DNA from 3 places in the Phascolarctobacterium sp. Marseille-Q4147 genome. Region 2 is predicted to be linked to each of the others. Evidence: riboswitches for the same ligand, from Rfam matches in the RefSeq annotation. Region 2 holds a riboswitch; each other region holds the start of a gene.
The links. Region 2 has a riboswitch for cobalamin ahead of KAH19_RS02605 (conserved domain protein). Riboswitches for the same ligand answer to the same signal wherever they lie in the genome.
Positions count from the first base shown of each region.

Region 1: another riboswitch for cobalamin. It lies ahead of cobU (bifunctional adenosylcobinamide kinase/adenosylcobinamide-phosphate guanylyltransferase); the one in region 2 lies ahead of KAH19_RS02605 (conserved domain protein).
Region 3: another riboswitch for cobalamin. It lies ahead of KAH19_RS06500 (hypothetical protein); the one in region 2 lies ahead of KAH19_RS02605 (conserved domain protein).

Region 1 covers NZ_CP072874.1:199,668-202,951, reverse strand. The annotation lists gene rny (ribonuclease Y) at 1-1,319, shown strand, start outside; cobalamin riboswitch at 1,401-1,584, shown strand; gene cobU (bifunctional adenosylcobinamide kinase/adenosylcobinamide-phosphate guanylyltransferase) at 1,731-2,309, shown strand; gene cobT (nicotinate-nucleotide--dimethylbenzimidazole phosphoribosyltransferase) at 2,318-3,284, shown strand, end outside.
Region 2 covers NZ_CP072874.1:563,849-567,132, forward strand. The annotation lists gene KAH19_RS02600 (acyl-CoA mutase large subunit family protein) at 1-1,383, opposite strand, end outside; gene KAH19_RS02605 (conserved domain protein) at 1,622-2,044, opposite strand; cobalamin riboswitch at 2,442-2,617, opposite strand; gene KAH19_RS02610 (AbrB family transcriptional regulator) at 3,245-3,284, opposite strand, start outside.
Region 3 covers NZ_CP072874.1:1,378,432-1,381,715, reverse strand. The annotation lists gene KAH19_RS06505 (TonB-dependent siderophore receptor) at 1-1,229, opposite strand, end outside; gene KAH19_RS06500 (hypothetical protein) at 1,204-1,551, opposite strand; cobalamin riboswitch at 1,738-1,910, opposite strand; gene KAH19_RS06495 (ABC transporter substrate-binding protein) at 2,040-3,284, opposite strand, start outside.

The DNA.
Region 1 (3,284 bases), 360 kb from region 2:
GTGAAAATAAAGACAGACGTAACGACCTGCAGCGTCAGGAGCGTCGTCTGCTGCAAAAAGAAGAAAATCTGGACCGTAAAATCGAATCCTTCGAACGCAAAGAAGAAAAGCTAGCTTCTAAGGAACAGCGTCTGAACGCTGCTCAGGAGAAGGCTGATGCTATGTTGGAAAAACGTCAGGTTGAACTGGAGCGTATTTCCGGACTGACCAGTGACGAAGCAAAGCAAGAGCTGCTGCAATCCCTCGAGGAGGAGGTTAAGCATGAATCTGCTATGATGGTTAAGGATCTGGAGCAACAGGCTAAGGATGAGGCTGACCGCAAGGCAAGAGAAATTATCTCTCTGGCAATTCAGCGTTGTGCAGCAGACCATGTAGCGGAAACCACCGTTTCCGTAGTAGGCCTGCCTAACGATGAAATGAAGGGCCGCATTATCGGTCGTGAAGGCCGTAACATCCGCACTCTGGAAACCCTTACCGGCATCGATCTGATTATCGATGATACTCCGGAGGCTGTTATTATTTCCGGTTTCGATCCGGTACGCCGTGAGGTTGCCCGTATCGCCCTGGAAAAATTGATTAATGACGGCCGTATTCATCCGTCCCGCATTGAGGAAATGGTTGAAAAGGCACAAAAAGAGGTTGAGCAGAAGATTAAGGAAGCCGGCGAACAGGCTACCTTTGCTGTCGGTGTGCATGGCCTGCATCCCGAACTGATTAAGCTGCTGGGCCGCCTGAAATATCGTACCAGCTACGGTCAGAATGTCCTGAACCATTCTGTTGAGGTTGCTAACCTGGCAGGTGTAATGGCTTCTGAGCTCGGTGTTGACGTTGTTCTGGCTAAACGTGCCGGCCTGCTGCATGATATCGGCAAGGCTATTGACCATGAAATGGAAGGCTCTCACGTTGAAATCGGCGGCGAAATTGCCAAGAAGTTCCGTGAGTCCGACCTGATTGTCAATGCTATTCTGGCGCATCATGGTGACTGCGAGCCTAAGAGTGTTGAAGCTGTTCTGGTATCTGCCGCTGACGCAGTATCTGCTGCCCGTCCGGGTGCAAGACGCGAAACTCTGGAAAGCTACCTGAAGCGCTTAACTCGATTGGAAGAAATTTCTGAGTCCTTTGAGGGCGTTGAAAAATGCTATGCCGTACAGGCTGGCCGCGAAATCCGCATTATGGTTAAGCCGGATGTTATCGATGATGCTTCCGCTGTGCTTCTGGCACGCGATATCTCCAAGAAGATTGAAGCTGAAATGGAATATCCCGGTCAAATCAAGGTTGTTATCATCCGTGAAACCCGTGCTGTTGATTACGCAAAATAACGAGATTCCTGAAAGAGCTGCTTAGGCAGCTCTTTTTTTGCGCCTTAGCAGGATTATAGGAATTGCTGTCGAATATATATACTTGGAATTTTTTTGACAGGTGCGCTGGTTGAGACCGGTGCTGAAAAGGGAATGCCGGTGAGAATCCGGAGCAGTCCCGCTACTGTAAGCGGAGCCCAGGCAATTATGTCACTGACGCAAGTTGGGAAGGCGCTGAGGGCGATGAAGCTAAGCCAGGAGACCTGCCTGTTACGAAGCTTGGAGCCTACGGGAGATAGGCTGGCTTTGGTATGCGTAAATATAGAATTTTTGGCTGCAGCTGCATTTTGTGAATCTCCCGCAAGGGAGCTTTTTTCATATATGCTTAAAATGAAAAGCATGCAGCTTACAAAAACGAAGGGAGGTTGAAATATGCCTGGAAAAATTATTATGGTTACCGGCGGAGCCCGCAGCGGCAAAAGCGAATTTGCAGAACGCTATGTATTGCATTATTCTCCCAAATGCGATTACGTTGCTACAGCAGAAATCTTGGATGAGGAAATGGCGGAGCGCGTGCGTCTGCACCGTCAGCGTCGTGATGCGCGTTGGATTAATCACGAAGCGCCTTATCATGCCGAGCGCACGCTTGAAGCGCTGTCAGCGGAAACAGGAGCGGTTCTGTTTGACTGCCTGACTGTTTATATGTGTAACCTGCTTTACGGCAAGGATGCGCCGGAGGGTGAATTCCTGGAGCGTTGTCAGGTAGTATTTGACGAAATTGACAAGGTGCTGGCAGCAGCACGAAATTGCGGTAAAATCGTTGTCTTTGTTACGAACGAGGTGGGCAGCGGCATTGTGCCGGATAATCAGATGGCGCGTGAATACCGTGACCTTGCCGGTTGGGTTAACCAACGCGTGGCAGATGCGGCTGATCATGTGTATTATTGTGTGGCAGGTCAGGCCGTAGACGTAAAAAAATTGGCTTTTAAATTTGAGGATGAAGGAGAATAACGACTGATATGGAGAAAATCATAATACCTGCTCTGGATGAAGAACGTATGCAAGAAGTGCGGGCAGGCTACGCTAAGATAGACAAGCCGGCAGCCAACTTGGGCAAGCTGGAGGATATGGTTGTAGGCCTTGCAGGCATGATTGGCAAGGATTTACCGGATAAATTAAAGACGGCGATGGTTCTGATGTGCGGTGACCACGGTATTGCGAAATACGGCGTCAGCGCTTATCCGCAGGAGGTTACGCGCCAGATGATTAACGGTTATATGCGCGGCACCGCCGGTGCTACCGTGCTGGCTCGTCATGCGCACGCCGATGTTTTCGTCTGCGATGTAGGCACTGCCTTTGATTTGAGCGATTTGCCCAAGGTTTATCAGAAAAAGGTAGCCTGGGGAACCAATGACTTCACCCAGGGACCGGCGATGACGCGCGAGCAGGCCGAAAAGGCTATTGCCGTTGGCATCGAGATGGCTGATATGTGCATCGACCAAGGCTATAATATGCTTTATACAGGCGAAATGGGCATCGGCAATACAACCTCTACCTCTGCTATTGCCAGCGCCTTTTTAGGCTTGGACCCGCAGCTGACTGTCGGCCGTGGCAGCGGTATTAATGACGAACGCATGAAGATTAAACGTCAGGTTGTTATCGACGGCCTGGCAAAAAATATGCCGCAGCAGGGCGATGCAATGGATATTCTCTGCAAGGTCGGCGGCTATGATCATGCAGGTCTGGCCGGTGTAATTATCGGCGCAGCCCGTCGCCGCGTACCGACAATGGTTGACGGTGTTAATGCTACGGCTGCAGCACTGCTGGCCTACGGCCTCTATCCGCAGTGCCGCGATTATATGCTCTGCTCGCATCTGAGCAGCGATATTTCTCATAAGAAAATGCTGGAGCTGCTGCAGCTTTCGCCGATTGTGGATGCCGGTATGCGCCTGGGCGAGGGCACCGGTGCTTCTCTGGCTATTGTTG
Region 2 (3,284 bases):
GCCGCCCATTTCCTCAACCTTTTGGAACTCAGCCCAGATTTTTTCGGTGATCTGCTTGGTCAGGGTTTCAACGCCCCAGGAACCGCCGGCAGCATCAATCGGGCTCAGCATACCAAATTCTTCTTGCAGCATTACGTGCAGGTTACGAGCGATACGACGGGAGAATACGTCGCCTTTACGGATCAGCTCGTCAAACGGCGGGTTGTCATAAGTGCAAACGCCGCCTACAACGCTGGAGAAGGTTTGGGTGCAGTTACGCAGCATGTTTACATACGGGTCAACAACGGTTTTGGTGAAGCGAGCGCAACGGCCATGAACTTTAATAGCACGGTCTGCTTCTTCAGCACCGAATGCTTCCATAATAGCTGCCCAAATCATACGCAGGGAACGCAGTTTTGCGATTTCCATGAAGAAGTTAGCACCTTGGTTGAAGCAGAAGTACAGGGAGTTAGCAATGTCGTGCAGCTCAACGCCGCGTTTTTGCATTTGACGTACATATTCAACAGCAGTAGCGAAGGTGTAAGCAACTTCTTGTACTGCTTCTGCACCGCCATCGGTGTAAGCATCACTGTTGATGAAAACAGTGCGCAACTCCGGAGTATTAGCTTTAGCAAATTTAATGGTTTCAGCCATTTCATCATACAAAGCATCCAGAGAGGTTTCGGTTTTACCGGTTTTTACCAGCTCGCCGATCGGGTCGCCGCCGATAACACCGCGCAGGGTTTTAACATCATGACCAGCGCCCTTCAGAGCAGCAACAGTCAGAGCCAGCAGGTTTTTAGCGCCGGCACCGGTGTACATCATAATAGGATATTTGTCAAGTTTCAGACCATCCAGCAGAACGCTCATATCTTCAACAGTAGTAACGTTCACGCCAATATCGCCGGGTTTTTCTGCATCTTTAACGTCTACGCCGTTTTTGGTTGCAGTATCCAGTTTGATATTGTAAACAGTGGAGCCCTTGGAAATTTCTTCCTTCAGCAGCTCGTTGTTTTCAGCCGGCAGGGTTTCATCGCAAGCTTGTGCAATGCCCCAGGGCTCGTGTACATAACCGTTAACAGTTGCGCCACGCAGGAAATCGCCCATACCGGGATAATCGTTGGTCGGCAGAATTGCATCAGTGCCTTTACGAGTATAAATCGGGTCAAAGGTAATGCCCTCGTAGTTTTTGGTATACATGATCTTGTCAAAGGGTTTGCCCTTCAACAGTGCATTACATGCCTCCACCCATTCATCCCAGGTGGGTTCGGTAAATTCATCAAAAGTTACCTCCGGGAATTCGGTTACTTTCTCTGACTTACGCAACATGGCTTCCAGTTCTTTGTCTGTCAACGGTCTTTCGCCATCAACGACTGCTGCAGTTTTTTGTTGTTCATCAGCCATTCAAATAATCCTCCTTTAATAATTTAATCATTACTGTGAAAAAGCTCACAGCACCAAGCTGAAACGCATATCACCTCCAGCCAATCTCGTCTGCCGATGCAGCTGCTATCCGACCGCTCTCACCCGGTCATCAGGGGACATGTGCCGCATCCTTGCTTGGATAGATTTTAAGAAGCAAACAGCATTTATATACACGGTCACGGTTGTCCAGGCCGTATATAACAAAATAACAGGCAGTTTAATCTGCCAGGAACTCCTGCAGACGTCCGTAATTAATCTGGACTCTGCGCAGCTCGTTTTCTTCAGGCATAGTATCATTAAGAATCATGTTGCCTAAAGCAGCACCGGGTTCTGCGCCACGGTTCTGCATAAAACGGGCATAGTATTCAATCTGCGGAACATCTTCGGCAGCCTTGTAAATAACAGCAGCCTGTTCCAATGGATCTTCTGCGATGATATAGGGATTTACCCCTTCATTAAAGTATTTTTTCAAAAGCTCGCAGATATCTGTCTTTTTGGGGTTATATTGTACACGTACGCACTTTACTTCCAGCTCACCGCTGGCTTTAGCACGTCCGGCAACAACTTCTTCAACGCCTTTCATACCTTCAAAGGCTGCAAGCAGTTCAGCAATTTTGCCTGCCAAATATAATTCTTTCATATCAATAACCTCCCTTTAAACAGCAAAAAATAAAGCCACCACATTTGTGATGGCTGGATTGTCAGTACGACAGCGCACCCCTACGCTGTCGTACTTGAGAGGAGAAAGGAAATGTTCTCAGCTAAAAGAAAAATTTGAGAATGGGATTTGAAAAACACGATATGTCCAGTATCGCGGACAAGTATGACAGATAACATCGATGGCCCGGCCACTCTCCAAAAGGTCACAGCCATCACGTGACCTTCAATGGCATAAGAAACAGAAAACCGTTTCTCAAAAAGAATCCTTCACCCAATATGGGCAGGACTTTTGAAAAACGGCGAAATATCAAAAGCTACTAGGCGCACAAACCTATACTACAGCTCTACGACATCTCTCCCCGTCTCTCGCAGGTCAAACGACGATGCATCTTACAGGCAGTTCTTCTGGCTTCGCTTCTTCACGTGTTTCACCTTCCCAGAGGACCCCTCCAGTGGTATAAACAAAACACGCTCCACGTCACAGCGGCGGGACCGTGCCGGACTTTCACCGGCTTCTCTATTGAGCTTTCGCACCTGTAATATCAATATCAACTTGTTGTCTTAATTATAGCAGTTACTATTTACCTTGTCAACCTTTTTTGCTGATTTTTATTTTTTGTGTTATTATTCCATGTATGTATCAGTCTCATGTGTAGTTGCATTCATTTCTGATTAACTGTTCTTTGTGTTTAATTCACATATAATACAATCAGAAATCTATTATATCAGCAGCAGGCTTTAAGGCAATAAAAAACGCCTACAGCTCAGCTGCAAGCGTTCTTACGATTTAGCAATCTTCATTTTTATACCACCTGTTAATGGATATAGTAGAAATTCATTTCATACAAAACTTTGACAAATTTTTCCAGCATTATTCTCACCTCCCGAAATCAGTGAATCATATACCATTTAAAGTTGCACAGAGTTTCAACAAATTTTTCAAAAGTCATTTTTATATCATCCTTTCTGCTTTATTTTAAGGTCTTGCCTTAACATGCATTAAGTATAACACCTTATGACGTTTTTGTCCACTATGGACTTTTGGTGTCCCAATAGATGGTTATAATGCTTCAAAGCCTTGCACCATGCGATTTTACAAGGATTTTACATACAAAAGCAAAGAGGACTGCAAGAAAAATTTTTCTTAAATCATGAAAATTTTTTCTGCAATCCTCTAAAATTATACCTGCTTAGCCTTAAACCACCATGCCAGCAGCGGC
Region 3 (3,284 bases), 810 kb from region 2:
CTGCTGCCGGCATCAAAGAATTCGGAATGGCTGGCATAAATTGATACTTCATCTGTAGGCTGGTAAACAAAACCGTAAGCAGGACAAACAGCGCTGGACTTAACACTTGCTACCTTACCGGATTTAGTCGGATCCGGATAGGTTACAGCATTGGATTCATGCTTATGAACGCCTAACATCATCTGAGCCTTGCCTAATTTCATAGTATCTAACAGAGAAACACCCCAGAAGGTTCTTGTACTGTTATGGAAATTACTGAAGGTAGGAATATTTACGCTCTCATTAGGATTAACGCCACCTGCTAAGGTTCCGCCCAAGCCCTTAAAGTTAGTCAGACCATAACCGCCGACAACACCGGTCCAGGACTTAGACCAGGATTTGTCAACTGCCAAAACCACATCATGTTCAACCTCACCGGTTTTAAAAGTATTCTCAATACCGGTCTGCACATAATACTTATGGCCAGGAGTTCTTCTGGTAAAATATTTGCCTGCATAATTGCCTGCATCATCAAGAATAGTCAAACGGCTGCCTTGACCGGTAATATTTTTACGTAAATTGCTTCTTGTCCAACCGCCGTTAAAGAAGGCCTTAGTGCCGTGACCGATTGCCTGCTCATGGTTCAATACCATCAATGCGCCTTCGGAGGCTTTGGTCATGCCGGGGAAGCTATAATTGTTTTTGGAATTCGGAGCAGAGGGAACGTGAGTCAAAAGACCTTTTTTTACATTATTAGCATCAAAGCCGAACCATCTCATGCCATCATCAACTTCATAATATTGATAACCGACGAGCAAATTGGATTTACTGTCAGCGTCCTGATGGTCAATGTTGGCAAAAATGCTGGAACCCTCTTTGCTTGCTTTATAATGACCGGGATTTCCATTTAATACCTCTGTATTTACTCTGACACCCCATTCTTTATTCTTACCGAATCTTTTACCGATATCCAGATATTCACCTAAGCCGCTTTCACCGGAAAATACTTGTTTATATCTGAATACAGGCTTATCAAGAGCTTTTTTTGTATCAACGTTTACTACCGCAGCAACACCGGTGCCTTCACCTGTGGGGAAGGAGCCGGAAATAGCTTTATTCGGTCCTTCGGTAACCTGAATGCTTTCAGCCATAAAAATCGGAACTGTAAACTGTCCTAACATTCCCGGAACGCCATTCAGATAGAAGAAGGAACCATTGGTAGATTTACCTCTTACAGAAAAAATCACCATGCAGCATGGTACCGGTCTGACGCACGGATGGAATATTTACCAGAATATTATCCAAAGGCTGGTTCATACCGCCAAAGGTTTCCATAGCATCAGCTGTAATATTTGTTTGAGAAAAAGGTACATCCATTACATTTTTATTACCAATGATACCAACGTTACCGGTTCTGGCAACCATGCCACCCGGCAATACATCTGCACTTCCCTCAACAATAACCTCTTCAAGATTACCATGCATAGTTTCCGCACTTGCGCCCATCACAAAGCCTACGCTTGCTACTGCGCACAGCACGGACATAGCCAATGCTTTTTTCTTTTTCATCATACTCATACACCTCATCAAAAATTTATTTTCTAACCTTCGCTGCCGAGCTGTCCTAGTTTCGCGTGCAGCGTCGGTTAAAAGCCATGTGTTGTGGGATTCTCGTTTTCCGGCAATCAAAAACGCCCTTCTGCCAAATTACAGAAAGGCGCACTTATCCCCTAGCAGCCTCCTGTCGCTCGCAGTACACTCCCGTTAACTTTTTCAGGCAATTCTTCTGGCTCAGTTTCCTCGCAAGCCTCGCCTTCCCGGTTGCCCAGTGACATTATTAAGGCTTACTCCACTTTACAGCTGCGTGACAGCGCAGGCTTCGCACCTGCTTATTTATTAAGTCTTTCGACACCTGATAGCTTTAGTTTATTAAGCTAATTTTGTAACATATGTTGCATTTTATATTCAGAATTATAGCACATCTTTATATTCATGTCAAGAAAACACGTTGCTTACGAAAGGTTCCAGATACAATCTATTAATTTCTTGCAAAATAAAAATCAATCATGCTCATTCAACAGTTCTACCTTACTCAAATCCACGCCATAGATTAAAGGCTTGTAGTTTTTCAGTCGTTTATTATACGCAACAATATTCACGTCATTAAAAAGTGGAATAACGGGCTGTTCATAACCAATAATAACTTGCACTCTGTCAAAAACACGCTGTCTTTCCTGCTCATCTGTTATATGCTTCACATTATTCATTAAAGTAATAATCTCATTATTTTTATAACCAAAACGATTGTTGACGTTCAACGCACCGTCAGGCATAACAAATGGATATAAAGCACTGAAGGGATCACCATTTGCCAAGCCTCTTTGAGTGCGCACAATATTGAAATCACCCTTGCGCAGCATTTTCGACAAAGTAGCATATTCTATAGACTTAATCTTTACATCCAAGCCGATTTTCTGCAGCCAATAAGCAATAAGCTCCGCTTCCCCCTTCTGCAAAGGCTCACTGCCGTTGATACAATAAGTAATTTCGCATCTTTCATCGCCTAATACCTCATGCGCTAATCTTTTTGCTTCCTGCAAATCATAGTCTAGTGGCAAAGCCTTATAACCGGGGCTGGTGTAATTTAAGATATTAACCGTCGGCTCAGCATAATCCAAGTACATATTATGCACCAGATTTTTTCTGTCGATTGCAAGGCTTACAGCTCTGCGCATGCGGATATCATTAAAAGGGAACTTGGTACCGTTAAGTCCCAAATAACGAATCATTGTTGATTTATTTGTTCTAACCTCAAAGCGTGGATCTTTTTTTATTTCCTCAGCCAAAAACGGTGGTATCGCATTGATATCTATGACTCCGTCTATTTCTTCCGATTTCAGAGCAGCATAGCGTGTATCCGTATTGGGAATCGTCCGCACAACATACTTAGCTATTCTGCCCTTTTCTCCCCAATAATTATCATTGCGTTGAAGAACTACGTATTTATTTAAAGCATTCTCTGTAATCTTATATGGTCCTGTACCTATCGCAACGCTCTTAAAATTGCCATCTTCTGCAAAGCACTCAGGTGCATAAATAGGACTACCGAAATCAGTCATCTTATATAATTCATTGACATTTGCTTCTTTAAAAAGCAGACGAATAGTATAATCATCCAGCTTTTCATATTTTATAAGAGTCGGATAATACGTTTCCATATTCAAGCCATAAAATGAAGACCGCTTATAACCTTTTTTCATACGATCGAAGTTGGCAATGACAGAATCTGCAGTAAATTTTGTGTC